One region of the Cobetia sp. UCD-24C genome, then DNA from elsewhere that is predicted to be linked to it. Evidence: riboswitches for the same ligand, from Rfam matches in the RefSeq annotation. Region 1 holds a riboswitch; the other holds the start of a gene.
The links. A riboswitch is a leader RNA that binds a small molecule or an ion and turns the genes downstream of it on or off. The one in region 1 is predicted to bind thiamine pyrophosphate.
Positions count from the first base shown of each region.

Region 2: another riboswitch for thiamine pyrophosphate. It lies ahead of AOG28_RS13140 (ABC transporter ATP-binding protein); the one in region 1 lies ahead of thiC (phosphomethylpyrimidine synthase ThiC).

Region 1 covers NZ_LJTD01000003.1:250,751-266,556, reverse strand. The annotation lists gene AOG28_RS05350 (nuclease-related domain-containing protein) at 1-346, shown strand, start outside; gene AOG28_RS05345 (phasin family protein) at 773-1,141, shown strand; gene AOG28_RS05340 (peptidylprolyl isomerase) at 1,342-1,620, shown strand; gene thiC (phosphomethylpyrimidine synthase ThiC) at 1,750-3,759, opposite strand; TPP riboswitch at 3,886-4,026, opposite strand; gene tenA (thiaminase II) at 4,185-4,844, opposite strand; TPP riboswitch at 4,991-5,117, opposite strand; gene AOG28_RS05325 (TIGR04282 family arsenosugar biosynthesis glycosyltransferase) at 5,315-6,040, opposite strand; gene AOG28_RS05320 (TIGR04283 family arsenosugar biosynthesis glycosyltransferase) at 6,033-6,845, opposite strand; gene AOG28_RS05315 (PQQ-dependent sugar dehydrogenase) at 7,300-8,421, opposite strand; gene AOG28_RS05310 (lysophospholipid acyltransferase family protein) at 8,705-9,739, opposite strand; gene AOG28_RS05305 (class I SAM-dependent methyltransferase) at 10,071-10,805, shown strand; gene AOG28_RS05300 (MFS transporter) at 11,053-12,525, shown strand; gene AOG28_RS05295 (2OG-Fe(II) oxygenase) at 12,582-13,247, opposite strand; gene AOG28_RS05290 (CoA pyrophosphatase) at 13,479-14,108, opposite strand; gene AOG28_RS05285 (NUDIX hydrolase) at 14,251-14,835, shown strand; gene AOG28_RS05280 (hypothetical protein) at 14,888-15,199, opposite strand; gene ftsB (cell division protein FtsB) at 15,353-15,727, shown strand; gene AOG28_RS05270 (IspD/TarI family cytidylyltransferase) at 15,724-15,806, shown strand, end outside.
Region 2 covers NZ_LJTD01000009.1:202-16,007, reverse strand. The annotation lists gene nhaD (sodium:proton antiporter NhaD) at 119-1,408, shown strand; gene AOG28_RS13190 (DUF1338 family protein) at 1,881-2,663, opposite strand; gene AOG28_RS17835 (DMT family transporter) at 2,780-3,679, shown strand; gene AOG28_RS13180 (monovalent cation:proton antiporter-2 (CPA2) family protein) at 3,828-5,585, opposite strand; gene AOG28_RS13175 (GrxA family glutaredoxin) at 5,800-6,066, opposite strand; gene AOG28_RS13170 (YeiH family protein) at 6,244-7,296, opposite strand; gene AOG28_RS13165 (LysR substrate-binding domain-containing protein) at 7,511-8,419, shown strand; gene AOG28_RS13160 (alpha/beta fold hydrolase) at 8,599-9,423, shown strand; gene AOG28_RS13155 (MFS transporter) at 9,420-10,688, shown strand; gene AOG28_RS13150 (ABC transporter substrate-binding protein) at 10,825-12,129, opposite strand; gene AOG28_RS13145 (ABC transporter permease) at 12,276-13,043, opposite strand; gene AOG28_RS13140 (ABC transporter ATP-binding protein) at 13,040-13,792, opposite strand; TPP riboswitch at 13,851-13,964, opposite strand; gene AOG28_RS13135 (hypothetical protein) at 14,129-15,094, shown strand; partial or broken gene AOG28_RS13130 (cation:proton antiporter domain-containing protein) at 15,232-15,806, shown strand, end outside.

The DNA of each region.
Region 1 (15,806 bases):
CCAGCGTGGCGTGACATCTACGGTTGTCCTGAAACGGCAGTGCGGTTTTGGGGGCCGAGGGCTGCAGGCCGCGCATTGGCAACCCGGGCACCAGGCCCCGGATCAGGATAGCCGAGAAGACCCCACGAGCCCGCAGGCGGCAGGCGAGCAGCCGGGGGCTGTGGCCGACAATCAGCAGGGCGCGTCTTCCGCCCAGTCGCAGGATGAGGAAGGCTTGCCGCGCTGTCAGGGCTGTCGGCGATGGCTTTCCACCCAGAGTGTCGACTTCTGTCGCCAGGCAGATCAGGCACGCGCGCTGGGCGGGCGTCTGCTCTGCAAACGCTGTCGCGACGCCTCATGCCAGTGACGCAGCAACACGGCGCTCTCCTCAAGTTCAGTCTTTCAGCTTCGGGCTTCTGTTCCAGCACTTTGGCCCAGCCTGGCGTTCCAGGGGCGTGGTGTGTGGCATGACGGGGCCCCAAGGCGTCAATTTTCTTTTCGGCTTCTGATTGTTTTTCTCCAGTGCAATCAAGCAACTGCATCAACCAGGGCGTACAGATCAGTCGTTGCGATGTTTTTGATGTTGCAGTGCAACAAAGACTGTCTTATGCTGCGTTGCAGCGAGGATGGAACCTGGTCGATAGCACTATCTGACCGCGACGGCTTGATAGTGACGGCTTGATAATGATGGCTCGGTCACTACGGTGCACCAGCCCGGTTCAGTCCTGATAACCGAACGGAGCAACGCTCCGGTTCATTTCAGCGTGATGCCAATACCCTGGAGGGTGCCTACATGTTCAATGCCAACTTCGAGAAGTCCGCTCAGCAGTTCGACGATATGTTCCTGTCTCCGCTGCGTGCGTTCAGCGCCCTGAGCATCGATTACAGCGAGAAGCTGATCGGCGCACAGATGGAACTGACCAAGTCCTATGCTGATGCTTCCCTGACCCAGGCGCGTTCCATGCTCGAGATCAAGGACAGCGAAGGTCTGAAGAACTTCGTCAAGGAGCAGCAGGAAACCGTCAAGACTCTGGGCGAGAAGCTGCAGAACGACACCCAGAAAGTGGTCGAGCTGAACCAGGAATACGCCAAGAAAGGTCAGGAACTGGCAGAAAGCAACGCCAAGTCCGCCTCCGAGGCCATGCAGAAAGTCGCCAAGTAAGCGACTGCTGCCGACGCTCTCAGGCGAGCGTCCCCAACGCCCATCCGGTCTTCCGGGTGGGCGTTCGCGTGTCTGGGGCATTGCTGAGCAGGTGGGGAGGCGCGCGACGCTAGCGGCGAGCGCTGCCTTGGGCCACAATGTCCTGCCACGCCGCCGGTGATTGCCGGCGGCATTTATTCGATCAGTGACAGGTGATAGACATGGCACAGGCCACAGCGCGTCATATTCTCGTTTCCAGCGAAGAACAGTGTGCAGCTCTCAAGACCGAAATCGAGAACGGCCGCGATTTCGCTGATGCCGCTCGCGAGCACTCCTCCTGCCCGTCCGGCCGCAGTGGCGGCGATCTGGGCGCCTTCGGCCCGGGCATGATGGTCAAGGAATTCGACGAAGTCGTGTTCAGCGCCCCGATCAACACGGTTCAGGGCCCGGTGAAGACCCAGTTCGGTTATCACCTGCTGGAAGTCACCAGCCGCACGTGAGCCTTCTGTCACGCTCATGAGATGTCATGAGCCCCTGGCAGGATGTGACGAAAACGCCCCGACCATCACTGGTCGGGGCGTTTTTTGTGTCGCTCGGAAAGTCAGCTTTCCTGTGTATCAGGCGCTCGCCTAGACCTCCTGATAGAGCTGGCTGCCTTCACGCTTGAACTTGTCGGCCTGCTCCTGCATGCCGGCCATCACGCTGTCGGCATCGCCGGTCAGACCATGCTCATTGGCGTAATCACGCACTTCCTGCGTGATCTTCATCGAGCAGAACTTCGGCCCGCACATGGAGCAGAAGTGGGCGACCTTGGCCGAGTCCTTGGGCAGCGTCTCGTCGTGGAAGCTGCGCGCGGTGTCCGGGTCCAGGCCCAGATTGAACTGGTCTTCCCAGCGGAACTCGAAACGTGCCTTGGAGAGCGCATTGTCACGGCGTTGCGCGCCCGGGTGGCCCTTGGCCAGATCGGCGGCATGCGCGGCGATCTTGTAGGTGATGATGCCGGTCTTGACGTCGTCCTTGTTGGGCAGGCCCAGGTGCTCCTTGGGGGTCACGTAGCAGAGCATGGCGCAGCCGAACCAGCCGATCATCGCGGCACCGATGCCGGAGGTGATGTGGTCGTAGCCCGGGGCGATGTCGGTGGTCAGCGGGCCGAGGGTGTAGAAGGGCGCCTCGTCACACTCGCTGAGCTGCTTGTCCATGTTCTCCTTGATCAGGTGCATCGGCACGTGACCCGGGCCTTCGATCATGACCTGGACATCGTGCTGCCAGGCGATCTTGGTCAGCTCACCGAGCGTCTCGAGCTCACCGAACTGGGCGGCGTCATTGGCATCGGCCACCGAGCCCGGGCGCAGGCCGTCGCCCAGCGACAGGCTGATGTCGTAGGCCTTGCAGATCTCGCAGATGTCCTCGAAGTGGCGATAGAGGAAGCTTTCCTCGTGATGCGCCAGACACCACTTGGCCATGATCGAGCCGCCGCGCGAGACGATGCCGGTCACGCGGCTGGCGGTCAGCGGCACATAGCGCAGCAGGACGCCGGCGTGGATGGTGAAGTAGTCGACGCCTTGCTCGGCCTGCTCGATCAGCGTGTCGCGGAAGATCTCCCAATCGAGGTTCTCGGCCACGCCATCGACCTTCTCCAGCGCCTGATAGATCGGCACCGTGCCGATCGGCACGGGAGAATTGCGCAGAATCCATTCACGGGTCTCGTGGATGTTGGCGCCGGTCGAGAGGTCCATCACGGTGTCGGAACCCCAGCGGATCGCCCAGGTCATCTTGTCGACCTCTTCCTCGATGGAGGAGGTGACTGCCGAGTTACCCAGGTTACCGTTGACCTTCACCAGGAAGTTGCGGCCGATGATCATCGGTTCGCTTTCCGGGTGATTGATGTTGGCGGGAATGATGGCGCGGCCGCGTGCGACTTCCTCACGCACGAATTCGGCGGTGATCTCGTCGGGCAGGTTGGCGCCGAAGCTGTGGCCCGGGTGCTGATGGCCCAGAATGCTCTCGACGGATTCGCTGCCCTGATATTCCTCACGCAGCGCGATACGACGCTGATTCTCGCGAATCGCTATGTATTCCATCTCCGGGGTGATGATGCCCTGGCGCGCATAGTGCAGCTGGGTGACATTCTTGCCCGGCAGGGCACGACGCGGGCGGTGGTCCAGCTCGAAGCGCAGGGACGACAGGCGCAGGTCGGCCTGGCGCACGCGGCCATATTCACTGCTCAGCTGATTGAGCTGTTCGGTATCACCGCGTTCCTCGATCCACTGCTCGCGCAGCGGCGCCAGGCCCCGGCGAATGTCGATCTCGACCGCCGGATCGGTGTAGGGGCCGGAGGTATCGTAGACGACGATCGGCGGGTTCTCTTCCAGGCCGCTGGAGGTCTGGGTCGGCGAGCAGCCGATCTCGCGCATGGGCACGCGGATGTCCGGACGGGAGCCTTCGATATAGATCTTGCGCGAGCCGCTCAGCGGCGCGATGGCGGCGGCGTCGACCTGTGCTTCGCTGGCGAGGTGGCGGCTGCCATCCTTGCGACCGGCACGCGCGCGTGCCTTGGGGGCAGCATCAGGCTGCGAGGCGAGCGGTGACTCGGCGGCGTTGGTGGCTTGCGGGTCTTGTGTCGTCGGGGCAGTGCTCATGCAGGTCTCCTCAAAGGGCGACGTCACGGCTGACGTCATCATGGGAAGACCGTGCGCAGGGAGAGGATGGTCGTCGCCGACTCCTTGCCAACAGGTGGCCCGGGAGCGAGGCGGCCGCGCGCAGCGGCTGGCCATCAGCTTGATTCCTACGCCGGTCCTAACCGGTTCAGGTTCCACGGGACCCCTTGCTGGCAAGCTCGCGCGTCAGGGCGGCGAAGCATGCATGCAGGATCTCAGCCGGTTCCACCGGCACCCCGTCAAGCGTGTTCAGATTTCAATGCGAGGGTGTTGCCCGAAGCGTCAGGCTTGCCCCGGGGAGCTTTCTCGCATCCAGGCTCTGTTGGCCTGTCAGTCGTGCCATCCATGGAGGATGGCGTCATCCCGAGCGGCTCATGGCGAGCGTCGGGACGTCAGTCTGTGATGCCTCAAGCGCGATCGAGGCCCATCTGCCAGAAGTCGATCTCGAGTCGCGTGGCGTCCCGGAAGACATCGACCAGTTCACCCAGTCGGCGCTCCGAGACTTCCGAGAGGCGCGCATCCAGCCATTCGCGCTCGGCTTCGACGGCTTCCTTGAAGTCATCGCTTGAGTACATCGCGATCCAGTCCGCGTACGGGTTGTTCTCGATCTCGGTGGTGTCCTGATCGAGCAACCACTCGGCGATCTCGCCGTAGCCGATCAGGCAGGGCGCGAGCGCCACGTGCAGATCAAGCAGGTCGCCGCGCTGGCCGCAATCGAGCACGTAACGGGTATAGGCCAGGGTGGCGCGGGATTCCGGCAGCTCGCTCAGGTCATCCTCGCTGATGCCCCACTCGCTGCAGTAGCCGATATGCAGATCGAGCTCGGTATTGAGGATGGTGTCGAGACTGGCCGTGGCCTGACGCAGCTCCGCGAGGGTGCGGCTCTTGTAGGCGGCCAGCGCCCAGGCGCGTGCGAAGTGGATCAGGAACAGGTAGTCCTGCTGCAGGTAATGGCGGAAGGACTCCTCCGGCAGACGACCTTCGCCCAGCTGGCGAACGAAGTCGTGCTCGAGATAGTCACGCCATTCCTCGGCGCAGGCACTGGTCAGGTCGTTGAAACTAGGCATGACGCATCCCTCGGTGAGCGTGCTGACGACCCGTGATGGGGCGACAGGTCTCTGGCGCAAGCGTGGCCAGTACCGGAACAGGAGCAGGGGAAAAGCGGGGGAGGTGCCGACAGTCACCGTGAGAAAGTGGTGACGATATCGAGTGGCATCGCTTCGCGCTTGATCCCTACGCCGGTACTAGCCGGATCAGGTTCGGCGGGATCGTCATTCACGCAAGGACATTGCCTGCGCATGACATCTCAGCCGGTCTTACCGGCACCCCGTCAAGCTGTGACATATGAGTCACGATGCAGCGAGTGTAACAGCCCTGCGGCGCAGAAGAAGGGCAGTGTGAGCAAAAATGCATACGACTTTGGGAGGCATGCCGAATGTGTGAAGAGCCTCAGACGGGCTTATAAAGAGCCTCAAGCGGGCTTGTGATGAGCCTCAAGCGGCTTTGTAGAAAGCCGTGAGCATGTTCATGCAAAGCCTCAAGCGGCAAGGTCGGCCATGAGCGCCGGCAGGTGGCGCGACAGTCGCGCAAGGTCACGCGGTTCATCGACATCCCAGCTGATCGGCAGGCAAGCGGCCGTTCTCCCCGCCCGTGCCAGCAGCGCCAGAGTGTCCCGGCAGACATGGGCATGGCTCCAGCGGGGCAGCAGGAAGGCTTGCGGGCAGGGCGCCTTGAGGCCGATCAAGCCATAGCCGCCATCGTCGGTGGGCTGCAGCACCGCGTCGTGAGTGCGCAGTCTGTGGGCTGCCTCGCGCAGCCGCTGGCTGTCCAGCGCCGGCAGGTCGGAGCCCATCAGCAACACCGGCCCCTCGGGCAGATGTCGGGCCATGGCCCGAGACATTCGCTCACCGAGCTCCCCCTGTGGCTGTGTCTCGAAGGTGAGGTCGGCAGAGGTGTCGACAATGCTTCGCAGCCGGGCTTCCAGCGCTGCCCGCAGAGCCGCCTGTTCAGATGCCTGACTCGACGGCTCGTCAGCGGGCGTCAGCATCACCACGACCTTGCCGAGGCGCGCGGCGCAGGCGTGGTCAACGATATGGCTCAGCATCCGCGCATAGAGTCGAGCTGCGCCCTCGGGGCCGAGTGCGGGGATCAGGCGTGTCTTGCAGTGGCCGGCGATGGGCAGGCGACCGAAGATGATGAGAGTCGGGCGCACCTCTGACGCGGCATCAGCGGTGGGCAAGGTAGGCAACGCCGTATCACGCATGGGGCATGCCGCGCTGCTCACAGGCCTGCGCCGCGGCGCGATAGCCGTAGAGACGTGCCAGTCGTGCAGGGGAGACGCCACACCAGGCCGCCAGCCGCAGTCCCCACATCTTGACGATGGTGCGCCAGACGCCGTGGGTCTCCCAGCGTCGACCACTGGTCGTGACGCGCGCCGTCAGGTTCATTGGCGGGGTCAGATGCTTGAGCTGGGCACTCAGCCAGATATCTTCCATCAGTGGCATGTCGGCAAAGCCGCCGATGGCCTCGAAGGTCGAGCGCTGCACGAACTGGGTCTGGTCGCCCGTGCTGATGCTGGTCAGCCGCGAGCGCAGATTCATCATGGCGGCGATCATCGGTAACCACGGCGACTCGCCCTTGATGCTGACATCGAAGCGGCCCCAGTCGCTGCGGCGATGCGTCGTGACGGCCTCCTTGAGCAATGCCAGCGCATTGTCGGGCAAGTCGGTATCGGCATGCAGAAACAGCAGCCATTCTCCGCGTGCACGCGCGGCTCCGGCATTCATCTGGCGTGCCCGGCCCGGTTCACTGCTCAGCACGGCATCACACAGCGGTCGGGCCAGTGAGGGGGTGCCATCCGTCGAGCCGCCATCCACCACGATCACTTCACAGTCCCCGCCCGCGCGCAGGCGACTCAGGGCAATCAGGGTTTGCACGATGCCGGCTGCCTCGTCATGCACCGGCATCACGATGCTCAGCCAGGGAGCGCGCGTCAGGTGCGTGCATGTGCTCGACAGGGAGTCCCGGTTGGCGGGCGTCCGTGATGCTGGGGGTGGCTGCTGGTTCATGGCGGCAGGCTCCGACGATGGCGTATTCGTTGGATCATACGCAGGAGTTCGTAGGCTGGATGCACGGGCGAGAGACGCTCTCTCAAAGCGTCATCGTTCATTAAACGCTTGGCGTCGACCCAGAGTCGCTCCATGGCCACACAATGCCTAGCTGGCCATTGGGTGCATGCCAGGGCACGGGACTACATTTCTGTAATTCGCAGGCGGGGCATGAACGGCAGGTTTTCTGAGTCTGCAGCAGGCAAGCGCTGCATTCATCGGCCCTATTTATAGGCCCTGTCCATAGGCCCTAACCATAGGCCCTGTCCATAGGCCCTCTGCCAAGCAGCTCCTGGAAAGAGAGCCTGAAGAGAGGGTTTGGAGAAGAGAGCCTGGACAGAGGGCTTGGAGAGAGCGCGTGAATAAGGGCCAGGGCCTCGGTTATCAAAAGCCCGTTCTGCTGGAGGTCAGGCCATCAATCGAAGGTGAGGCGATAGAGGCCAGCCGCGCCGCTATCCGAGGTGAAGTACAGGCTGCCATCAGGGCCGAACAGGACATCGAGCGGGCGAATCCAGCGCTGACCGCTGCTGCTGTCCTGCAGACCGGTCAGCACTGGCACCAGGCGTGCTTCAGTGTCTGGCGTCGCCAGCTTGAGGCCCAGCAGGCGAGGCTCACGGCGGCTGGCCGGGTCACCCGCCGCGTTGCCGGAGGGCGCCGTGCCCCAGCTGCCGTGGACTGCCACCACGACATCCATGTCTGCCGCCAATGGATGCTCTGGCGGTACCACCGCGATTCCCATCGGCGCACTGCGAGCGGGGATCTCGGCCAGCGGCGCTGCAATCTCGTCACGCTTGCGCGGTGAATCGCTCGTGATGCAGTCATCCGCCTGCCAGCGGCCATCGACCCACTGATGCCAGGGCATGCCATGGAAGCTGCCTTCGCGAGCAGCAACCACCAGCTCGCGAGGTTGCTCATAGCCCCAGTGGTCGGGGCCGTTGTTGGTGGCCAGTAGGCGCGGCTCACCTTCTATGCCCAGCTGCCAGGTGAGGCCTACCGGGTTGCGCAGTCCGCTGGCCCAGGGCTGCCAGTGCGGCGCATCGCCGGATTCTTCAAGGCGCAGCACGCCGCCTCGGCGTTCACTGAAGGAGTAGCCCTGCTCGCTGCCTGCAAGGTATTGATTCGAGCAATTGCCCTGGATGCCCAGCGCCAGATAGAGGTCACCCTCCGGCCCGAGACTCAAGGTGCGTGAGTTGTGGCCACCGCCGCCGGGCAGGGCGATCAGCTCACGAAAGTCATCGCGGGTGAGAGACTCGCCGGGTGAATAGTCGGCGACCAGCAAGGCGGCGGTGGTCGCGACATAGAGCTTGTCGCCGCGCACCACCAGCGAGTGAGGGTAGCCCGACAGTTCGACCAGCGTCTTCACGGCAGAGAGGTTGCCGTCCGGCGTCAGCTGAGCGCGATAGACACGCTCGGCCCGCGAGCCGATCAGCAGCTCGCCAGCATCAGTGAGATGCAGCATGCGTGGACTGTCGAGCGAGGCCAGCCGCTCGAGCGTGGCGCCCTCAGGCAGCTTGAGCGCTGGGGCATCGCTGGGCACTTGCTGAGCGCTCACCAGCGACAGTGAGGAAGGGGCCTCTGTCTCTGCCTGGGCTGGCAGAGACAATGCGAGACAGGCCGCCACGGCACTTACGACCAGGCGTGTCGCCACTCTTGTTGCCAACCTTGTCGCCAAGCCTGTCATCAGGTGTGCCGGCACCACCCGGGACAGGGATGCGCTTGTGAGGTGAGCGGCGTGAGTCTGGATCGGCATCCTTGCCTCCTGTCATTGAGCCATGCGCATTCAGTCTGGGAGCTGATGGCCTGATCCGCCAGTGCTGCCCTCAGCCGCGCTTGCTGGCCTTGCGGCGATGCTTGAAATAGCGGCGCCAGCCCTTGAGCGAGAAGAAGGAATAGGTGCGCGCATAGAAGCGGGATTCCTGCCAGCCCGGTTGTTGCTCCATTTCCTGCGGGCTCTTGCGCCAGCGCTTGTATTCCCACTGATACTGGGCCGGTGCCAAGGCGATCGCCGCTTCCACCGAGGCATTCACCCCGCGTGCCGAGGCGACCTCCTCTTCGCAATAGACCCCCTCATCCGCAGCGAGGAAGTGGATGGCGAAGCCATGGCCATCTTCCAGGCGTTGGGCGACACCGGTGACGACGCGCGCATCGGTTCTCGCCACCAGCTTGGGCAGCAGGGTGGCGGTATAGGCGGGGCGGCCATAGAAGTCGGCGAAGACGCCGCTGCCACGGCCCGGCTCCTGATCCGGCAGTATGCCGATCGCTTCGGCGCGCTTGAGTGCCTTGAGCAAGGCAGCTACGCCACGCGAGTTGGTGGGCACCAGGCTTGCGCCCATGCGCTCACGGCCATTGCGGATGATCGGGTCGAGGCGTTCGAACTTGGGCGGCTCGTACATGGCGGTGAACGGGAAATGGCTGGAGAGCCAGAAGTTGAGCACTTCCCAGTTACCGAAGTGTGGCGCCAGCACGATGACGCCGCGCCCCTCGGCGCGCGCCTCGTCGAGCAGGTTGCGGCCGTGGACCTCGAGAATCGAATCGCGCACGGCGTCTTCATCGCCCAGCCACACCTTGCCCAGTTCCAGCATGGTGGCGGTGGAATGCGCGAGGCTGTCGCTCGCCAGACGCGCGCGCGCCTGGCTGTCGAGCTGCGGGAAGGCCTGGCCCAGATTCTGGCGCGTGACCCGGCGCTCACGGGGATTGCACAGCTGCACCACACGCGCCAACGGGCGCGCCAGCCACCAGAGCTGGCGGGTGCTGAGTCCGGATAGTCGTTGCCACAGACAGGCCACGGAGTTGGCCTTGAGAGGAGTCAGGCGCTGTTCCATGGCCTGTTCGAACCGCTTGAGAGTCTTGTCCATCGTCACACGTGAAGTTCCGGTGGTCTGGCGTGAAAGGTCGCGCCTGTCTGACGCGAAGGCAGGCGCCGTGACATCGTCAGGTGTCGCGGTGCCGCACTCGAATGATGCTCATTGTGCCAGAGGGGGGCGGTGCCTGCAGGCTCCATCGTGGCAGGCGCAAGACACTGGCGCGGGGTATCATTCAGCACTCAGACAGTCGCCACCTTCGATACGTTCACCTGCTGCGGAATTGCCCGTGCCGCCGCGGTGTCGCGCGTGGCGCCGAGTTGTCACCGCCAGTCGTGTGGTGGCGTCGACCCTCATCGCCAGTGTCCCTTGCCGCGGAGCCCTGATGTCAGCCCCTGATTCCCTCGTTCCCTATCCGCCTGCGGATACTGTCTGCCCGCTGTGTGAGGCGTCCCAGAGCCAGCATGTGCTGCACCTGGTACAGCGGCGCAGACCGTGCCCCGACACCGGTCAGCGACCGCCCGCCGACGAGCGCGATTACCTGCGCTGCCCGGAATGTCATCTGCTGTATCTGGCGCCATCCCAGCGCCTGGATGCCAAGGCAGAGCAGGATATCTACGACCAGCACGAGAATGACCCAGCAGACCCGCGCTATCGAAGCTTCCTGGCCAAGCTATTCACGCCGATGTGCGAGCGGCTCGCGGCCGGTGCCAGCGGGCTCGATTTCGGCTGTGGGCCGGGGCCTGCCCTGGCGCAGATGTTCGAGGAGGCGGGTCATCCGATGGCGCTGCACGACCTCTATTATCATCCGAACCCGGCAGCGCTCACCCGCCAGCATGACTTCATCGTCAGCACCGAGGTGATCGAGCATCTCTACTCACCGGGTGAAGTCTTCCGCCAGTGGTTACGCTGCCTCAGGCCCGGCGGCCTGCTGGGGGTGATGACGCAGCCCGCCTCGGATGACCCGGAGGCGCTCAGGCGCTGGCACTACCTGCGTGATCCGACGCATGTGTGCCTGTTCAGCCCGGCGACCTTTGCCTGGCTTGCGCGTACGCACGGACTCGAGCTTGAGCAGGTCGCCAACGACAGCGTCATCTTCCGCGTGCCCCAACCCGCCTGACAAGGGCGTGGGGCAGGGCGCGGGACAGGGCGTGGGACAGGGCATGAATAGGGCGCTAGACAGGGCGCAGCGATACGCAAGGCGATATTGTCGCCAAATGACGCAAAAAGGCTTGGATTTGGCGCGGACTGTCACTATATTGCCCGCGCCTTGACGTATTCTCGCAGGGCAAATTCCCCCTCCCGACGATATCCGCACCTTGCGGCATTGGCTGATCGCTGACTGGCGGCCGGCCGAGGATCTGGTCATGCCCCGTCATCTGCTGTTGATGTCCCTTGCGCCCCTGCTCGGCCTTGCCTTGCTGGGGATCGGTAACGCCATGCTGACCTCGCTGGTCCCGTTGCGGCTGTCTGCCGCCGGCGTCTCGAGCGAGGCGATCGGCCTGATCAGCTCGGCCTACTATCTGGGCCTCGGGCTCGGCGCGCTGGTCAACGACCGCCTGCTACTGCGCATCGGCCATATCCGCGCCTATGCCGGCTTCGCCTCGCTGGTGGCGGTCGCGGCTCTGGCCATGGGGCTGGGCGACCACCCGGTGGTGTGGTTCCTGCTGCGTATGATGATCGGCTGGTCGCTGGTCGGGGTATATCTGGTCATCGAGAGCTGGCTGCTGAGCGCCGCCGACCCTGCCGTGCGCGGGCGCCTGCTGGCGCTCTACATGATCGTGCTCTACGGCGCGGGGGTGCTCGGTCAGCTGCTGCTGGGCGTGACCGCCATGCTGAGCCTCGAGGCGGCCTTCATGCTGGTGGCGATGCTGGCGGCGGCCTCGGTATTGCCGCTGGTGCTGCTGCCGCGAGTCTCGCCGCTGATCGAACAGTCCGAACCCCTGAGCCCGTGGCGCCTTATTCGCATCACGCCGACGGGCGTGTTCGGCTGTCTGGCCTCGGGACTGGTGGTGGCGGTCATCTACAGCCTGCTGCCTCTGGCGCTGGGCGATGGCGGCACCCTGAGCACCGCGGAGATCGGTCAGCGCATGGCGCTGGTGATTCTCGGCGGCATGCTGCTGCAATACCCCATCGGCCGCTGGTCTGACAGCCACGATCGCCAGCAGGTACTGATCATCCTGTCGATCGCCATCGTCGGCTTCGCTGCCTTGCTGCTGGGGCCGGCGCGCGAGGGTATCGCCCAGCTGACGGTGCTGTTCCTGCTCGGCGGTGCCGCCTTCACGCTCTATCCGGTGGCGGTCAGCCATGCCGCCGACCGTGCGCCCGCCGGTGCCCTGGTGCGCATGAGCCAGGGCCTGTTGTTGATCAACGCGGTGGGGTCGACCCTGTCCCCGCCGGCGGTATCGCTGCCGATGGCCGAGATGGGCGCGATGCCCGGCATGGCGCTGAGTCTGGCGGTGATGGGGGGCGGCATGCTGCTCTTCTTCGTCTGGCGACGCGTCATGCGTCCGGCGCCGCAGCCGTTGGCGCGCTTCGAGACCCATGCCCCGCAGACACCGCTGGGCACCGAGCTTGCGGTCGGGCCTGAACTGGTCGAGGCCGCCGAGGAGCACCTGCGTGACGCCGAGGCCGATGACCCGCTGGTCGAGGTCACGCGTGAGCTGGTCGCTGACATGCCGGAGCTGATCACGGATGCCTCGCTGGACAGCCTCGAGGAGATCGAGGTCAAGGAGGAGCAGGCGCTGCACGAGGAGCAGGCCTTGAATGACGAGCAAGCATTGCAGGATGCGCAGCGCCAAGTGCCACCACGCGATGACGCGCCGCTGGCGCGCGACTGAGGGCCGCTGGTGCGGTGCTGTCCAGACCTGTCTGGCTGGGCCTTCCCGCCCGGGAGTCAGCGTGCGGGATCGACCAGATTGCCCTGTGAGCTGTTGCGCCGGAACCAGCCGGTGACACTGGCGCGCGCCTGATGCGTCGGCAGCACCTCATGGGGGATCTGCTCGGAGAGAAAGCACACGAAGGTGCCGGCCTCGGGGGTGACGCGCGCCATTTCGCGGCTGTCATCCTCGGGGTCATAGAGCACGATCTCGCCGCCGCCATCGTGCGGCCAGTCCTCATTGAGATAGAGTACGCTGGAGATCAGGCGATTGCCGCGGCCGCGAAAGCTGTCGAGATGCTTCTTGTAGAAGCTGCCGACCGGATAGTGGGCGAAGTGGGCCTCATACTCGAACAGCCCCAGGTAGAGGGCACGGTTGAGCTCATCCTTGAGCACGTTCATCGCTTCCAGATAGGCGCGCTGGGCACGCGAATTGCGGTCCAGCCAGCGAATCGCGTCGCCGCGGATGTCCGGGCGCAGATCATGCTCGCGTCCGCGCCCGATACCCGCCGCCGTCAATTGCTGCCGCGTCTCAAGCTCCGTCAGTTCATCATTGAGCTGACCGATGACCTGGTGCGGCAGGAAGTCGGGGCGCACGCTGTAGCCATGCTCGACCAGTTCATCGATCAGCAGGTTCAGTGCGACAGGGTCCAGCAGTGGGGCGGGTGCAGGTGCAGCGGGCATCAGGCGCTCCGAACGGGAAGTGGCATGGCATCGTGGGCGAGGAGTTATAGTCCAGTGCCATTGTCGGTGCAATATCGTCGGGGCAATGGCAGTGCTGCAAAACCATGGGCAATGACATCAGGACGATGACATCCGGGCAATGGCGAGCCGCTCGGCGGGAACGCACCTTGTCTGGTGCAGGAGCTCAGTAACTCAGGGGCTCAGTAACTCAGGAATTCAGGAGCTTGAGCTTCAGGGCCGAGGCGGCACCGGGCGCGGCGGCAGATGGCGCAGCGGGGCACCAGGCGGTGGCGCTGCCTTGAGGCTCACGGCATGGCCGAAGCCGATGGCCATCAGTTCGACCAGCATCATCGAGGACAGCCCCCACAGCACCTGGTCGGCCACGCGATAGCTGGGCACGTACCAGGTCTCGTCACCGACGGTGATCACGTCGGTATGCTCGCGCTCGTCCTTGAGCAACATGCTCAGCGGCATCTCGAAGATCTGCTCGATCTCGCCGGGGTCAGCGCGCAGCGGCAGGTCGGCGGGAATGCGCCCGACAAAGGGCGTGACACGCATGCCGTGCAGGGAAATCACGTCGCTCAGCTGGCCGAAGACCTCCACGGCGCTGGGCGGCAGCGCGACTTCTTCCTCGGCTTCGCGCAGCGCGGTGGCCAACAGATTGCTATCATCGGGCTCGGCCTTGCCGCCGGGGAAAGCCACCTGGCCGGGGTGCTGGCTGAGATGGCTGGCACGACGCGTGAGCAGCAGCGTCGGTTCGGGACGATCGATCAGCGCGATCAGGACGGCGGCGCGTGGTAGCTGGTGGTCGGTCGCAAGGGGTTGATGTGCTTGCAGGCGTTGGCGCAGGGCTTCTAGCATGTCGTTTCCTCGTAGGCATTCATCATGTGGCGCGAGGGTCCTGGCGGTCAAGGCGACTGCCATGCCCCTGGGCCCATCGCGCAGCGAGGAAGCGGGGACGGGATGTCACTGAAGGGCGCCTTGAGATTTCATGGGAGAGCGAATGAATTATTGCAGTCACTGTGGTGAAACGGTGCGTCTGGCAGTGCCGCAGGGCGATGATCGTCTGCGCTACCTGTGTGATAGCTGCGGCACCATCCATTATCAGAATCCGCGCATCATCGCGGGCACCCTGCCGGTGCGGGATGGCAAGGTGTTGCTCTGTCGGCGTGCCATCGAGCCGCGCCTGGGCTATTGGACCCTGCCGGCCGGCTTCATGGAGAACGCCGAGACCACCAGCGACGCCGCTGCCCGCGAGACGCGGGAAGAAGCCGGCGCCGAGGTCAAGCTGCAGGGGCTCTATACGTTGATCGACCTGCCGCACATCAATCAGGTCTACATGCTGTTTCGGGCCGAGCTGATCAGCGACTACTCGGCGGGCGTCGAGAGTCTCGAGGTGGCGCTGTTCGCCGAGGAGGAGGTCCCCTGGCAGTCACTGGCCTTCCCGACCATGGAAGTGACGCTGCGCCGCTACTTCGAGGACCGCCGCCACGGCGAGGGTGACGAACATTTCCCGCTGCATCTCGAGCAGATCGACCTGGAAACCCGCGAGCACTTCTTCAACACCACCTTCCTGCCCGCGAGCTAGATCGTCTGGCCATTGCTGACCTCGCGTGCCTCGTTCTTCGGGGGGCGCGGGGTCAGAACGTTTCCAGTCGCCAGCAATCGAAGGCGACTTCTTCATAGGGGTGGGCGTCGCGCAGCGCCGCCACGGCAGCGGCGATGAGCGAATCGTCACATACCAGCTCTATCTTCAGTTCGGTGACGCGCTCCAGCGTGCCGCAGGTCCCGATATGCGGATTGGCGCTGGCCAGTGGCCGAAACTGGCCGGTGCCGCGTGTCTCGAAGCAGCAGGCCTCGTAGTCGCCGATGCGCCCTGCACCGGTGGCGAAGACGGCTTCCTTGACGTGTTCGGCGTCATTCATCGGGACGAAGAACGCAAGCTTGTACATCGGATGACTCCTGGCAGAAGGGTGAGAGGGCGCTGTCATCAGGTGGCCCTGATCGACAGGGGTGCGTCAAGCGTGGCAACGGATGCTGGCAGTGCCTGCGTCACGCTCCCGGATGATGGCATAATGCGCGCTGCAACGGCCAAGGACATCGCCATGCTCAAATGGATCAATATCTCACTGCTGCTGCTGCTGGCACTGCTCCAGTATCGGCTGTGGTGGGGCGAAAATGGCATCACCGAATTATTCGATATTCGCGCACGCGTGCAGCAGCTTTCCAAGGAAGATGCGGTGCTGGACAACCGCAATCAGCGGCTCGGTGCGGAAGTGGTCGACCTCAAGAATGGTCTGGCGGCCATCGAGGAGCGTGCACGCAATGACCTCGGCATGGTGCGCAAGGACGAGCAGTTCCTGTGGGTGCCCAATGTCGCGGTGCCGGAACGCAAGGCGCCATCACCCGATGAAGTGGCGGACGGTGCGCTGGAGGGCAAGGGCCTGGAAGGCGGGCTGCCCAAGGTGATCACGCCATGATGCCGACAGACGCCTCGCGCGAGCCCCGTCTGTGGTATCTGGTGCCGGCCGCCGGAGTGGGCAGTCGCATGCAGGCTGA
Region 2 (15,806 bases), on a different contig from region 1:
GGTCGTGTGACGGGTCGGTGCAAGGGAAAGGTCGTGGCAGGGTTCACGTTGAAGTCACGCCGGGCACCGTCAATCATCGCCGCCGCTGCGCGGCGATATCTCAGGGAGTGAGAGTGGCATGTGGTTGCAGGGACTGTTGATCGGGCTGGCGCTGGCCGCCTTCGTGTTGATTGCCATCGAGGATGTGATCCATCTCAACAAGGCCAAGACGACCTTGTTGCTGGGCACCTTCAGCTGGTTGCTGCTGTTCATCTTCGGCCCCGCCGCCCTGGCGGTGGATGATGTCCCCGAGGCCTTGAACGAGAACCTGCTCGAGATCGCCACCTTGTGGCTGTTTCTGATGGCGGCGATGACCTTCGTGGCCTTTCTCAATGCCAAGGGGCTGATCGCCAATCTGATCTACCGTCTGCTGCCGATGCGCATCGGGGAGCGCGGCCTGCTGTATCTGACGGGACTCTTTGCCTTCGCCTTTTCATCGCTGGCCGACAACATCACCGCGACGCTGGTATCGCTGACCCTGGTGCTGTCGCTGGGCCTGGCGCCGAAGAAGACGCTGCGCTTTGCGGTGCTGGCGGTATTCGCCGTCAACTCCGGCGGGGTGGCGCTGATCACCGGGGATGTGACCACGCTGATGATCTTCCTGGCGGGCAAGGTGCGCATCAGCGAGCTGATGCTGCTGGCGCTGCCGTCCTTCCTCAGCGTGATGCTGCTGGCGACGCTACTGCTGCCCGGGCTGGGAGGCGAGGTGAACCTCGTGCGCGAGCCGCGCGAGACCCGGCGTCTTGATCGTCTGGTCGCCTGGCTGTTTCTGGCCACCATCCTGTCGACCCTCGGGCTCAACGTGCTGTTTGGCGTGCCGCCGCTGCTGACCTTCCTGTTCGGGATGTCGTTGATGTTCCTGCTCGGGCATGTCGCCGAACGACGCAGCGACAGCGAAGAGCGCCGCATACTTGATTACATTCGTATTATCGAATTCGATACATTGCTATTCTTCCTCGGCATCCTGCTGATGGTCGGGGCGCTCAAGGAAGCCCGTCTGCTGGAAGGCCTGGCACAGCTCTATGCCCTGATGCCGGCGATGCAGGCCAATTATCTGGTCGGGCTGCTCTCGGCGTTGGTGGACAACGTGCCGCTGACCGCTGCAGTACTCAAGGCGGATGTCAGCATGAACGATGCCGAGTGGCTGGCGCTGACCTATGCCGCAGGTGTGGGTGGCTCGCTGCTGGTGATTGGCTCCGCCGCCGGGGTGATCGCGCTTTCCAAGGTGCGCGAGGTGAGCTTCATGAGTTATCTGCGCTTCTTCCCGGCGTTGTTGCTGGCCTACAGCGTGGGCTATCTGGGGGCATATTGGCTGGGCGGGCAGATCACGAACACGCCAGTGACATTGGCGCTGTCGTCTCTGAGCTGATGTGGGTGGTTGCTGGGGGTGTTCACTACGGCCACAGCCGTTGCCACAGCCGTTGCCACAGTGGCCACCTGACCCACTGCCAGATGCGTGGTCGGAAGGGAATTGGCGCTGTTTGCGGCCGGCTGATCATTTTTTGATCAATCTGTCTGCGCTCGCCTGATCTCGATGGCGATACCTAGATGTACAGAGATTCTTCACAGCTTTTTCCACAGCTTCTGTTGATAACCTGTCTGCGACGTTAGGTTTAGAGGCTCAGACACAAGGCGCAGGCATGGCGGGGGAAAGCGGCGGGGGAAGCGGCGAGTCGTGCAGTGATGGCACCATAGGGTGATGCCATGAAGGGTGATGGCAAGAGAGGGTGTGAAGGGTATGGCATGACAGGGCATGTCTCCCTCTGAACACAAGAGCCCCCTACGCATGCGCAGGGGGTTGAATGCGACTCATCTCATTGCGCAGTGCTGCCAAGAAGCCGTTACGCGCTGAGCTGGCACAGCGTATGTTCCGGCAGCAGTTGTTCTGCGGGACGCTGTTTTCCTTCTTGCTGAGTCGTCACCGGTGCCGTCGCCAGCAGGGCGATGCCGCCCAGCACCACCATATGCTCGTCACCATCCGCGAACACCATGCGCTGGGCGTGGGCCGGGTAGTAGTGATACTGCAGCTTGGGATTGATGGGCAGTACCGCATGATGGCGCCCGGTCTGCGGAGCCATGCCGTAGGCCAGCATGCCCTCGCAGACCGCTTCCAGCGTTTCGCCAAGCTCTTCGGCATTGAAGCCGACATGGTGCAGGCGCGGCCCCATCACGGAGAGCCAGGCAGCCAGCGGGTTGGCCTCGAGCAGGCGCTCGAAGGTCGGCCAGTCCGGCATGTCCCACGGACGGCAGGGCGCGAGCAGGTTCTGTCCCTTGCAGTCATCACGATGACTCTGACTGATCAGGCGCTTGAGCAGGTCGCGGTGCATCGGCGGCAGGCTGTTGGCCTGCAGTTCCGCCAGCATGACGGCAGCGCCACCATCCGGGGGAAGCAGCAGATCGACCAGCAGGCCGCGGTCGGCCATGGCGTACTGTTTCACGCGGCGATAGCCCTGGTGATACAGGCTGGGTAACAGTTTCTCGCTTCTGAAAGGCCCCTGATTCAGCGTCAGGAACATCAGATATTCAGGGTTGATGCTGTCTGGCCAGATATCCAGCGCCCCGATATCGGGATGGCGATGGACGAAGTCCAGCCATAGCTGCTGTTGGAATTCCTTGCGTTGCATGATGCCTCCTTGGACGGCCCCTATGACCTCAGTGCTGGAGCGATTATAGGTAGTCGTGCAAAGGGGTATTCAACGCCATTATCCGTTTTTTCGCGTTTCTTGATCGGAGAGTAAAAATGCCAGTGCTGGTGGCGTATTGCGTGGTTCTCATGGTGTGGTCGACGACACCGCTGGCCATCTCGTGGAGCGCCTCGGGCTGGCTGCCTGCCTGGTCGGCGATGGGCAGAATGTTAATTGCCGCATGCCTCGGTTACCCATTGTTACGCATGATGGGGCTGAAAATGGATCTTTCGCGTGGGGCACTGCGCAGCTACTCGGCAGCCGCTCTGGGTATCTGGGGTGGCATGTACTTCGCCTACCTCTCTGCGGCCTGGTTACCAAGCGGTATCATGTCGTTACTGTTTGGACTGGCACCTTTGCTATCAGGGCTTTATGCACGCTGGTGGTTGAAAAGTGCTCCACTTGACAAGTTGCAGTGGATGGGGTTTGCGTTGGCATTGAGTGGACTGGCCGTCGCGGTCTCGGATTCCCTGGCGTTGCCGCCGGGCAGCTGGAAGGGGGTCCTGACCATGCTGCTGGCCGTCAATTGCTTCGCGGCCTCTGGGGTACTGGTGCAGCGCGAGCGGGCAGGGCTGCATCCGCTGGTGCAGACGGAGGGTGCGCTGCTGGTCTCTCTGCCGCTCTATCTGGTGTGTGCGCTGATCGTCGATGGCGTGCCGCCGGCCCTGCCGGAGGGGCGCCCGATGGCGGCCATCCTCTACCTTGGCATCTTCGGCTCGCTGATCGGCTACCTGTGCTACTACTTCGTGCTGTCACGCCTGTCGGCCAGTACGGTGGCGCTGGCGACCTTGATCACCCCCATCTTCGCCATGAGCCTGGGCGCGGTGCTCAATGATGAGCTGATCTCCAGCCGCGTGCTCGCCGGGGCCTTGCTGATCGTGATCGGGCTGTGCGCCTATCTGTTCGGCCCGCAGTGGCGGGCGCGCCTGACGTCCCGCCGCCTGTCGCAGGGCTGAGCAGGCCTCGGGCCGCCCGCCTTTCTCACGAGGGGGCGGGTCTGCACGCAAGGCCTTGCCGAGTGCCCCAACGACAAGGGCCGCCCCTGCCGGGGCGGCCCTTGTGTCTTTTCAGGCGCGACTGAGCGCTCTGGCGAGTGGCGCGACGTCAGTCCTGATTGTTCTGGAACAGACGCTTGAGCTCGACCATGGCGGCCTGCTCGCTGTTGACGAGCGCTTTCTGGTCGTGACGGTGCTCGTAGTTCTGCTTGAGCATGTTGTCATCCATTTCCCGGAACGCACGCGCCACTTCCGCCGCGCGAGCACTGGGGTAGCCCATCGCCACCAGCAATTCTCCGCCCATCTCCAGGCTGCTGGCATAGGTATCACGAATCACGTGCTCCACGCCCAGCTCCATCAGCTCCCAGGCGTGGTGGCGGTTGCGGGCACGCACGAACAGCTTCAGGTGCGGGAATTGATGGCGCACCATGCGCACGATGCCTGTCGAGGTCTCGGCATCATCGACGGCCACCAGCATGATCCTGGCCTGCTCGGCACCCGCCGCACGCAGCAACTCGGCGCGGCTGGCATCGGCGTAGAAGATACGCGACCCGAACTGACGCACGAACTCGACCTGGGTGATATTGGGGTCAAGCGCGGTGAAGTTGATGCCCTGGCTCTTGAGCATGCGCGCGCTGATCTGGCCGAAGCGGCCGAAGCCGGCGATCACCACCTGCGGCGTCTCCTCACCGAAGTCCTCATCATAGGGACGCTTGGCTTCGCTGGTGGCACCGAGGTGGCGGGCATAGCGATAGAGGAAGGGCGTGGCAGCCATCGACAGGGTCACCGCACTGATCACCAGGCTGGTCAGGGTCTGATCGAAGATGCCGGCAGCCATGCCGGCGGTCAGCAGTACGAAGTCGAACTCACCACCCTGTGACAGGACCGCGGCCAGCGGCAGGGCCTCGGCCATCTTGAGGCGTGCGACGCGTCCGACCAGCGTGATGACGATGACCTTGCCGAACATCAGTGCCAGCGTCAGCGCCAGCACGGTCAGCGGACGCTCCATCACCAGCGACACGTCGACCGACATGCCCACGGCCATGAAGAACAGCCCCAGCAGCAGCCCCTTGAAGGGCTCGATGTTGGCTTCCAGCTCATGGCGGTAGACGGTGTCGGCCAGCAGCACCCCGGCCAGGAAGGCGCCCAGGGCCATGGACAGGCCCACCCATTCCATCAGCAGCGCCGTGCTGATCACCACGAACAAGGCCGCGGCGGTGAAGATCTCGTGGATCTCGCTGCGCGCGACCATCTTGAGCAGGCGCGGCACGACAAAGCGGCCGACGATGATGACCGCCGCGATCATGCCGATGCCCTTGGCGATGCCGATCCAGTTGGTGCCGGTGGAGGCATCGAAGTTGTCAGCGAACAGCGGCATCAGGGCCAGCAGCGGGATCACCGCCAGGTCCTGGAACAGCAGGATGGCGAAGGTCGACTGGCCGTGCGGCGTCGCCAGCTGCTGATTCTCGCTCAATACCTGCAGCGCGAAGGCGGTCGAGGACAGCGCCAGAATCAGGCCCAGCAACACGGCGGCGGGCAATTCCAGCCCCAGCCACAGGCCGACAGGAGTGAGCAGGGCGCCGCACAGCAGCATCTGGGCGCTGCCCAGGCCCGCAAGCTTGAGGCGCATGTCCCACAGGCGCTTGGGCTCCAGTTCCAGTCCGATCATGAACAGCAGCATGACGACCCCGAATTCGGCGAAGTGCAGTACTTCGCCAGGCTCCGAGATGAAGCCGATCAACGACGGGCCCAGCAGTACCCCGATGGCCAGATAGCCCAGGATGGAGCCGAGGCCCAGGCGTTGGAAAAGTGGCACGGCAACCACCGCGCACCCCAGCAGCACGGCGCCTTCCATCAACATGTTCATGTGCGTGTCCTTGTGCATACACCGGCGGAGAAGGCAGCGATTGTCGCTGCCCCCTCCTTTTGTCGCAAGCGGCAAGGTACGCAAGACGCGACCTTGTGTGCAGCGCGGTGGTGCGAGTGAGTGTCGTGACCAGGAGCGGGAGGCGGTGATGCAGGCACAAAAAAGCCCCCGCCAATGGCGGGGGCTTCAGCAGTGAAGCAGCTGATGGCGGCGATCAGGCCTGCGGCATCAGAGCTTCGTCCTGCACGTACTGGTTGAACTCGGTGAAGCCACCGATGTGGGTCTGATCGACGAAGATCTGCGGCACGGTCTCGACCGGCTTGCCGATGGTCTTTTCCATGTCGGCCTTGCTGATGCCTTCGGCATGGATGTCGATGTAGCGGAAGTCGAAATCATCGCGCTTGGCGGTGAGCTCTTCCGCGAGGTCCTTGGCGCGGACACAGAAAGGGCAACCCGGACGACCGAAAATGACTGCAAGCATGAGACTCTCCTAAGGTTCGTGACTCTCGTTCAGCCCGTACTGGGTGGGCCGAGAAAATGGCGCCGGCACTGCCGGTGAGTAATCGATGACCGCCATTGTGCTTGAGCCTGCCCGGGTTTGCCAATTGAGCCGTACTACCAAAGTCATTGGGGCAATCAATCGCTGCCGTGCTGAGGATTAGCCCATCAGCAGCAGATTGGCGCCAAAGCCACCGACGATCAACAGCGTGAACAGGATCAGCGCGAGCAGGAAAGGCTTCATGCCCAGTGAGCGCAGACGATCGATGCGAGTCTCGACGCCCAGGCCCGCCATGGCCATGGTCAGTGCCACGCTGCCGAGAGTAGAGAGGCTTGAGTGCACTGCCGCCGGGATCTCGCCGGTGCTGTTGATGCCGGCCATGGCGATGAAGCCCAGTGCGAACCACGGAATCGTCATGCTGCCGCCGGTTTCGCGGTCATCGCCCTCGGTGCGGGCACGCATGGCCCACAGCTTCGGCAACAGCAGCAGGAAGGGTACCAGCATCATCACGCGCATCAACTTGACGATCAGCGCATTGGCCAGGGCGTCCGGGCCGACCGCTTCCCCGGCGGCCACGACCTGAGCGACCTCGTGGATGGTGGAACCGATATAGATGCCGAACAGGCCTTCATGCATGCCGCTCAGCGGGTAGAGCAGCGGGTAGACCAGCATCGCCAGCGAGCCGAACAGCACCACCGTGGCAACGGCCATGGCGGTGGCCGCCGGGCGTGCCTTGATCATCGATTCGGTCGCCAGCACCGCCGCGGCGCCACAGATGGCGGAACCGGCACTGGTCAGCAATGCGGTGTCGCGGTCCAGCCCCAGCCAGCGCGTGCCGATGAAGTAGCCGCTGCTCAGCACCGCGGTGATCACCAGCACATCGAGGAAGACGACGCTCCAGCCCAGGCCGAGAATCTGCTGCAGGGTGATGGAGAGGCCGAACAGGATGATGCCGAGACGCAGCAGCTTCTTGGTCGCGATATGCAGCCCCGGGGAGAGCGCCGCGGCGTGACGGCTGGTGATCGGCAGGTTGCCGACCACGATACCGCACAGCAGGGCGAAGACCAGCGGGCTGATGCCGGTGGAGGCCAGCGCCGGAATGGAATGCAGTGCCAGTCCGACAAGGGTCAGGCCGCCACACAGGGCAAGGCCCGGCAACATGCGGCGCAAGCGCTCGGCAGTGGCGGGGGGAGTCAGGGTCTGTGCGTCCATGAGCATTCTCCTTGAGGAAAGTGGCCTATCCCGTGCGGAACATGGCCTGTCTTGTTATGGGTCGTGCGCTGGCGTGGGGTGCACGGCTGTCATCGGCAAGGGCGCTTGAGTCTGCGTCGCTTGCTTAGTGCCTATGGTTTGATGATTAGTCTATTCGGGAATATTATTCGGCAGTTAGTCGATTATTCTTTTATTACATACCGGAAAAACCGATATGCAGATCCACATCACGCTGCGCCAGTTGCAAGTGTTCGTGGCGGTGACCCGCCACGGCTCCGTCAGCGCCGCGGCGCGCGAGATCGGCCTGTCGCAATCGGCGGCGAGTCAGGGGCTATCCGAGCTTGAGCGTCATCTCGAGGTGCAGCTGTTCGAGCGTCTCGGCCGTCGCCTGGCCCTGAACGCCAATGGTCGCCGCCTGTTGGCGCGCGCCGAGCAATTGCTGGAGCAGACCCACGCGCTGGAGCTGGAGGCGCGTGAGCCCGGCGTGGTGGATGGCAACCTGCGTGGCGAGCTGGAAATCGCCGCCAGCGCCACCATCGGCACCTGGTTGCTGCCGGGGCTGGCGGGGGCCTTCATGCGCGAACATCCGGGCACCGAGCTCAACCTGCGTCTGCGCAATACCCATCAGGTGGTGGAGGCGGTGCTCAACTATGACGCCGAGCTCGGCCTGATCGAGGGTGACTGCCATGCGCCGCGCCTGATGAGCCAGACCTGGCGCGAGGATGAGCTGGTGGTGGTGGCGCCGCCGAGCCATCCGCTGGCCGTGCGTGGCGTGGCGCTCAGCGACGAGGACCTCGCCACGGCCGACTGGATTCTGCGCGAGGGGGGCTCGGGCACGCGGGCGGTCTTCGAGCGTGCACTGCACGGGCGGATCGAGCGCCTCAAGGTGCGCATGGAGCTGGGCCAGCACGAGGCCATCAAGCAGGCCGTATTCGCCGGGCTGGGGCTGGGGTGTCTGTCGCGGCTGTCGGTAGCCGCCGAGATCGCGCGTGGCGAGCTGGTGGTGCTGGCCACGCCCCAGCTCAACCTGAAGCGGCGCTTCTCGATGCTGTGGCACCCGGAGCGTTACCGCAGCCCGCTTTGGCAGGCGGTCAAGGTCTATCTGGAAGCCAGCCCGCGCTGAGCCGTCGAGGACGGAGCCGCCGCGCGCTTGATAGTTTGCTAACATAGGCGCTCCCCGCGAGCCGGCTGCCGCCGAGCCACGCCATTGAGCTACGCCACTGAGCCACGCCGCTGAGCCTGAGCTACTGCGCCTGAGCCACGGGGAGCGTAACGGTCTGTCTAGCGTCCATGGAGATGATGATGAGCACAACGGTCGAGCTTTATTACCACGAGAGCGATGCTCGTGATGGCGCCGAGGAACAGACAACGAGCCAGCAGGACGCGACGCCGCTGGTCATTCTTCACGGCCTGTTCGGCAGTGCCGACAACTGGCGTTCGCATATCAAGTCGTGGTCGCGGACGCGCCGCGTGATCGCGGTGGATCTGCGTAACCACGGCCGCAGCCCGCACGTGGCCGGCATGAGCTACCCCGAGCAGGCCGCGGATGTCATCGCGCTGCTCGACCGCCTCGCCATCGAGCGCTGTGACCTGCTGGGCCACTCGATGGGCGGCAAGGTCGCCATGCAGGTCGCGCTCGAAGCGCCCGAGCGTCTGCGCAGCCTGCTGGTCGCTGATATCGCGCCGGTCGCCTATGGCCACGGGCATGACGATATCTTTGCCGCCTTCGAGGCGGTACGTGACGCGCGCCCGGCCTCACGCAAGGAGGCCGACACGGTGATGGCGCAGCATGTCGATACCCCGGCCATTCGCCAGTTCCTCGCCACCAATCTGGTGCGTCTCGACGATGGCGCCATGGGCTGGCGCGTCGGGCTGGACCATATCGCGGCGGGCTACCCGCAGATCGTCGAGGCGCCGCACGGCCAGGGGCCGGTCGAGCTGCCGGCGCTGCTGTTGTGGGGCTCGCGCTCCAACTATGTGCAGTCCGAGGGCCTGGCGACGATGCGCGAGCACTTCCCTGCGCTGGAAGATGACTCGCTGGAGGCCGGCCATTGGCTGCACGCCGAGCGTGCCAGCGAGTTCCAGCAGGCGGTGGTGGCGTTCCTTGATCGCGTCGCACGCGCTTGAGTACTCCGAGCAGTCACTCCGAAAATCGTCAGCCGGCCACGAGCGAGCGGGTCATCCCGCCGGTGACCACCCACGAGCGCCTGGTGGTGGCGCTGGTCACCCTGCTGCAGTTCGCCGTCATCATGGGCTTCACCATGGTGATGGCGCTGGGCCCCGACTTTGCCACCTCGCTGGGCATTCCGCTGGATCACCTCGGCTATATCGTCGGCAGTTATCCGCTGGCCGCCGCGGTGGGCACTCTGCTGTGGACGCGGCATGCCGATCGCTTCGATCGCCGCTGGGCGGTGCTGGGCTTCCTGTTCGGCGCGGCGCTCTGTCACCTGATCGCCAGCTTCGCCACTGACTTCGAGACCCTGCTGGCGGCGCGCATGCTGGGCGGACTGTTCGGCGGGCCGGCGGCGGCGACGGCGCTGGCCATCGTGATCGACGTGGTGCCGGGAGTACGTCGGGGGCGTGCCATGGGCCTGGTGATGGGTGCCTTCTCGGTGGCCTCGGTGCTGGGGCTGCCGTTTGCGCTGTGGCTGTCGCAGGGCTTCGGCTGGCAGGCGCCATTTCGCGCCGTGGCGCTGTTGGCGCTGCTGGTGTGCGGGCTGCTGGCCTGGATACTGCCGCCGATCCGCGGCCATCTCGACAATCCCGAGACGCGTCAGCGCAGCCGCAAGGGCACCACGATCCTGGACATCCTGGCCCAGCCCGACCATCGCCTGGGACTGGCGCTGATCGCCACGGCGATGTTCAGCAACTTCCTGGTGATTCCCAACCTGGCAAGCTATCTGCTGTTCAATCTGGGCCTGCCGCGTGAGGATCTCGGCGGGCTCTACATGATCGGTGGCGGGCTGTCGCTGGTCGGCATGCAGCTGACGGGGCGGCTGTGTGATCGCTATGGCTGTGTCTGGCCGGGTACCATCACCTGCCTGATGACGGCGCTGGTCGGCTGGGCCTTCCTGTTGCATTCGCCGGGGCCGTCGCTGATCTGGATCGGCTTCGGCGCCTACATGCTGTTCTCGTCGGCGCGGCGTGTGACCCAGAATACGCTCAACAGCTTCATTCCCGCCGACCACGAGCGGGCAGCCTTCACCAGCACCCAGAGTGCCGTGCAGCATCTCAGCTCCGCCGCCGGCAGCTATGTAGGCGCCGGACTGCTGGTCAGCACCCCGAGCGGCGCGCTGGAAGGCATGCCGTTGCTGGTCGCGGTGCTGATGGTCGCGCTGGTGATCCAGCCGCTGCAGATCCTGTGGCTGTCGCGTCGCCTGGCACGCCGCTAGCGCTTGTCAAATAGGCACAAGACGGCGAGAGCGAGCCGGCCCTGAACCCAAAACGCCCTGTCGGAATCTCCGACAGGGCGTTTTGCATGGGGCGCGCAAGCGCTCAGCGTTTCAAGAGCTCTGGGCGCTCAACGCCTCAGGGCGCGTTGACGTCGACGGCCAGGTGGCTCAGCGACTGGCGCTTCTTGATCATGCCGCGCTCGAACAGGAAGTCCTCGAAGTCACGATAGCGGCCGGCATCCAGCGCGGCAGGACGCAGCGCGAAGCGCGGCAGGGTGGCGTACCAGGCTTCCTTGTTGAGCTCGGTATCCAGTGCCGGGTCGGAGTCGCGGAACATCTCCCAGCCCTGGTCCGGATGGTTGATGATCCAGGCAGTGGCTTCGCCGACGGCGGCGAGGAAGCCGGCGTACTGGGCCTGCTTGCGCTCGTAGCTGTCGCTGTTGGCGACGAAGATCAGCTCGTCATAGGTCGGCACACCTTCTTCCTCGATGTAGAAGGCGCGGCCCTTGACGCCTTCCTGGGCCATCTGGGCCAGCTCGAAGTTGCGGAAGGCGCCGGTGACGGCATCGACCTTGCGCGTCAGCAGGGAAGGCGTCAGCGAGAAGTTGACGTTGGTCAGCGTGATGTCATCCAGCGTCAGGCCGCTGTGCTGCAGCATGGTGGAGAGCAGCACTTCCTCGACACCGCCCACCGAGTAGCCGACCCGCTTGCCCTTGAGGTCGGCGATCGACTGGATGTCGCTGTCGGCGCGCACTACCACCACATTCAGCGGCGTGGCGACCAGGGTGCCGATACGCACCAGCGGCAGGCCCTGATCGATCTGCAGGTGCAGCTGCGGCTGATAGCTGATGGCGATGTCGACGCGCTCGGCGGCGGCCAGCTTGGGCGGCACGCTCGGGTCGGCGGGGGCGATCAGCTCGACATCAAGGCCGTGCTTCTTGAACAGGCCCAGCTCCTGCGCCAGCACCAGCGGGGCGTGGCCGGGGTTGGTGTACCAGTCGAGCATGACCTTGAACTGCGTCAATGGCTTCTCGGCGGTGGCAGCGTCCTTGGCAGCGTCATTGGCGGCGCCCTTCGAGTCAGCATCAGCGCTCTGTTCGTCGCTGGCGGCTGGCGGGGCATCCGCAGTCGGTTCAGCACCGTTCTTGGCCTGTTCGGCGGCGCCGGCGGTCGCTTCCACGGCTTCCTGGCTTGCCACCGGCGCGGAGGCGGCCGAGTCGCCGTTCACCCCGACTTCGGCCTGCTGAGCGACGATTTCCGGCGCTGACTGGGTGCTGGTGGCGGGTTCTGCCTCGGCGGCGTGGGCCGACATGGCGGTGGCTGGCAGGCTGCTCAGGCACAGCGTGGTCAGCAGGGTGGCGAAGGCGGTGGACAGCAGCGAGGCACGTGGTGAACGTGTCAGCTGCGCTTTGCGCCGTGGCGCCGATGACGAAAGAGACATGGCGGAGTTCCTTGTGATCACAGGGTAGTGGTGCTGCCGTTCGTGGGCGGCAGTCGTCAGGCTCATGCAATTTGTGTCGAGCGTCGTTGCGTCTTTCGGTTACGCGATCTTGCGGTCTTGCGGTATTTGTCCGAAGCCCCGGCGTGTCAGCTCAGGCGTGTCAGCCGGTCGCGGTGCCAGGGCATCAGGGCGCGCAGCAGCGCATCCAGCGAGAAATAGAGCAGCAGGGAGAAGGCGACCAGCACCAGCAGGGCGGCGAACATCAGGTCGATTTCCATGCGCGCGTTGGCGTTGAGCATCAGATAGCCCAGCCCCTGACTGGCTCCGGCCCATTCCCCGATGACGGCGCCGATGGGGGCGGCGGTCGCGGCCATGCGTATGCCGGAGGCCAGTGCCGGCAGCGCGGCGGGCAGCTGGATATGGATCAGTCGGCGCCATGGACTGGCGCCCAGGGTATGGGCAAGATCCAGCCAGCCCTGTCGGGTCTGGCGCAGGCCGTCGTAGCCGGTGGAGGCGACCGGGAAATAGATGATCAGCGTCGCCATCACCACCTTGGACAGCATGTCATAGCCGAGCCACAGCACCAGCAGCGGCGCGATCGCGAACAGCGGTATCACCTGGCTGATCAGCAGCATCGGCAGCAGCGTGCGGCGCAGGCGGGGAATGAAGGCCAGCGCCAGGGCGGTGGCAAGGCCGAGCAGAATGCCCAGCACCAGCCCGGCCAGTATCTCGCTGATGGTGACGCCAGCGTGATGGGCCAGCAGCGGCGCCTTCTGGATCAGCACCTCGAGCACGGCCTGCGGCGTGGGCAGAATGTAGGGCGGTACGGCGGTAACGGCAATGATCAGCTGCCAAAGCCCCAGCAGGAGCAGCGCGCTGATGACGAGGTGACGCATGGCGTGCAGACGTTTCATGCGGCCTCCTCGCTATCACGCAGGCGGGCGATCAGTTGCGCCTGCGCCGGTGGCAGGGCTGGGTCATCCAGCGGCACCGGGCGTGCGGCGCCAAGCCCCGGCAGGCGTTCCAGCTCGGCGCCGTGACCCGGGAGGCTCGACGGGCGCAGCACCAGCAGCTGATCGGCGAGGCGCAATGCCTCCAGCGGGTCATGGGTCACCATCAGGACGGTGCGGCCCTTGAGCAGGCGGCTGGCCAGATCATGCAGCTCCAGACGGGTGATGGCATCCACCGCCGAGAACGGCTCGTCCATCATCACGACCGGCGCCTGCTGGTAGAGTGTGCGGGCGAGGGCGACGCGCTGGCGCTGACCGCCGGAGAGGGCGTCCGGCCAGGCCTGCTCACGGCCCTCAAGCCCGACCGCGGCCAGCAGCTCATGGGCAAGCTTGCGATTGCGCGGCCGCCGGCGCAGGTCATCGCCCAGCCACAGGTTGTCGATGACGCGCCGCCACGGCAGCAGCAGGTCCTGCTGCGCCATCCAGGCCACGCGGTCGGTCAGCGGCTGACCGTCATCGGTGGCGAGGTCGAGCTGGTGGAGGTCTGACATCTCCAGACCGGCCAGCAGGCGCAGCAGCGAACTCTTGCCGCAGCCGGAGCGCCCCAGCAGTGCCGTCCAGCTACCGGCTTCCAGACGCGCGGAAATATCGCGGAACAGCGTGTGGCCGGCGTAATCGATTCGTGCGTTGTTGAGGGTGAGTCCCAGCGACACAGGCAATTCCGTGGTCAGGCGGCGTGCCGGCAGGAGGAAGCAGGTGACGCGCCGTGCAGGGCACGCGTCGGGGATTCCCTCCGCCGGTATCAACCGGATCAGGTTCCAGGGGTTGTCGCGCGACGTATCGCTGCGGCTCTCAGCCCATCCTCGGGCACCCCCATCCAGGCCGACAGTGTAACGTCACTGTCTTGCCGGTGTCTTGTCCGACGCGGGTCAGGGGGCGGGTCAGGTGGGCAGGGCAGAGATGGCGTGCGAAACGGACTATGCCGATGTGCCACGCCTTGGGTATGCTGAGCTTTACTGTAACAAGACGTGTAGCCCAAGGAGATCATCATGCCCGACACACCGGATCTCTCGACCTGTTCCAGTTATCCCGTTCCCCCACGGCGGCCGAGCACGGCTGAGGCCGTGGGCGAGCCGCGTCCCGTGCCCAGGGGCTGGCCCGAGGAGTCACTGACCCGACGGCTCTCGACCTATCTGGGTCAACCGCTCGAGCCGCTGGCACTCGCCTGGCCGGATAGCGCCAACTGGCTATGGCGCCAGCGTGGCGGCACGCCCGGCCTCATCAAGCTGGCGCGCACCGGCCCAGACCATGACCCCTTCTGGCGCGCCATGCGCGGGGTCTTCGGCGCAGATCGCTGGGCGACGCCGGAGGGCCTGACGCGCCTGGCGGGCGCCTTGCCCGCGCGTCTGCCGATTCCGCCACTGCCCCTGACCTTTCTGGGGCGTCTCGATGGCGCGCCCATCTGGCACCTGCCGTGGTCCAGCGGGCAGCCGAGCGATCTCAGCATCACCTTCTGTGAGCTGCTGGGCGACCAGCTTGGTCGCCTGCATCAGGATACGGTGTCGGGCTTCGGTCAGCCGCTGGCGCAGCCGATGCCGCTATTGCACTGGAATACCCGCGTCACGCGCTTTCTCGCCCATCACCCGCGTCGCGCGGAGCTTGGCACGTTGCTCAAGCGCACCTTCCCGGCGCCGACTCGCGCGGTGTGGTGTCTGCCGGACATGCGCGCCGATCAATATCTATGCGCCGCCACCGGCTGGGTATGGAGCGATTGGGAGGCGCTGGTGTGGGCGCCGATCGAGTTCGACTGGGCGCTGGTGGAGTTGCTGCTGGAAACGCCGGAGCAGCGTCAGGCCTTCATGAAGGGCTATTCGCGCCATGGGCGCATGATCGATCTCGATGGCCAGCGTGAGCTGTGTCGTGCGCTGTTGTGGGCGATGGAGGCCTTCGGTCCGCGGTCCTATGCTGAGCTTGCGGCAGCCCCTGCCTGGGTCTCGCCGCGCAGCCTGGCGTGAAATCCGCGTGCTGCACGCTGCAAGTACATGAAAGGTGTGAAATTTCTCTGCAGCCCCATCGCTGACATGGAATACTGTGGGTGAGTCGTCGTGGACGTCACTCGAGATCTGATGTAGGGCTTGGCGGGGGAGCACTCGTGGTAGAGAACCTGAATTATTATTTCTTGCTGGCAGGCACGCTGATCGCCTTGAGCGTGTTGGCCAGCCGCGTCTCGGCGCGTCTTGGCATGCCGCTGCTACTGCTGTTCCTCGGCCTTGGCATGCTGGCGGGTGAAGATGGCGTGCTGGGCATCCAGTTCGATGACGCCTCATCCGCTTACATGATCGGCAACCTGGCGCTGGCGCTCATCCTGCTCGATGGCGGCCTGCGCACGCGGCTGTCCACGTTTCGTGCCGGCCTGAAACCGGCGCTGGTGCTGGCCACCGTCGGGGTCTTCATGACCAGCGGCCTGGTGGGCCTTCTGGCCATGTGGCTGTTTGATCTCACCCTGATCGAAGGCCTGCTGGTCGGGGCCATCGTCGGCTCCACCGATGCCGCGGCGGTCTTCTCGCTGCTGGGCGGCCAGGGCGTTCACCTCAATGAGCGTGTCGGTGCGACGCTGGAAATCGAGTCCGGCACCAACGACCCGATGGCGATCTTCCTGACCATCACGCTGGCCGAGATCCTGACCGGCCAGCTCTCCGGTGTCGCGTCGGGCATCATGAGCTTCCT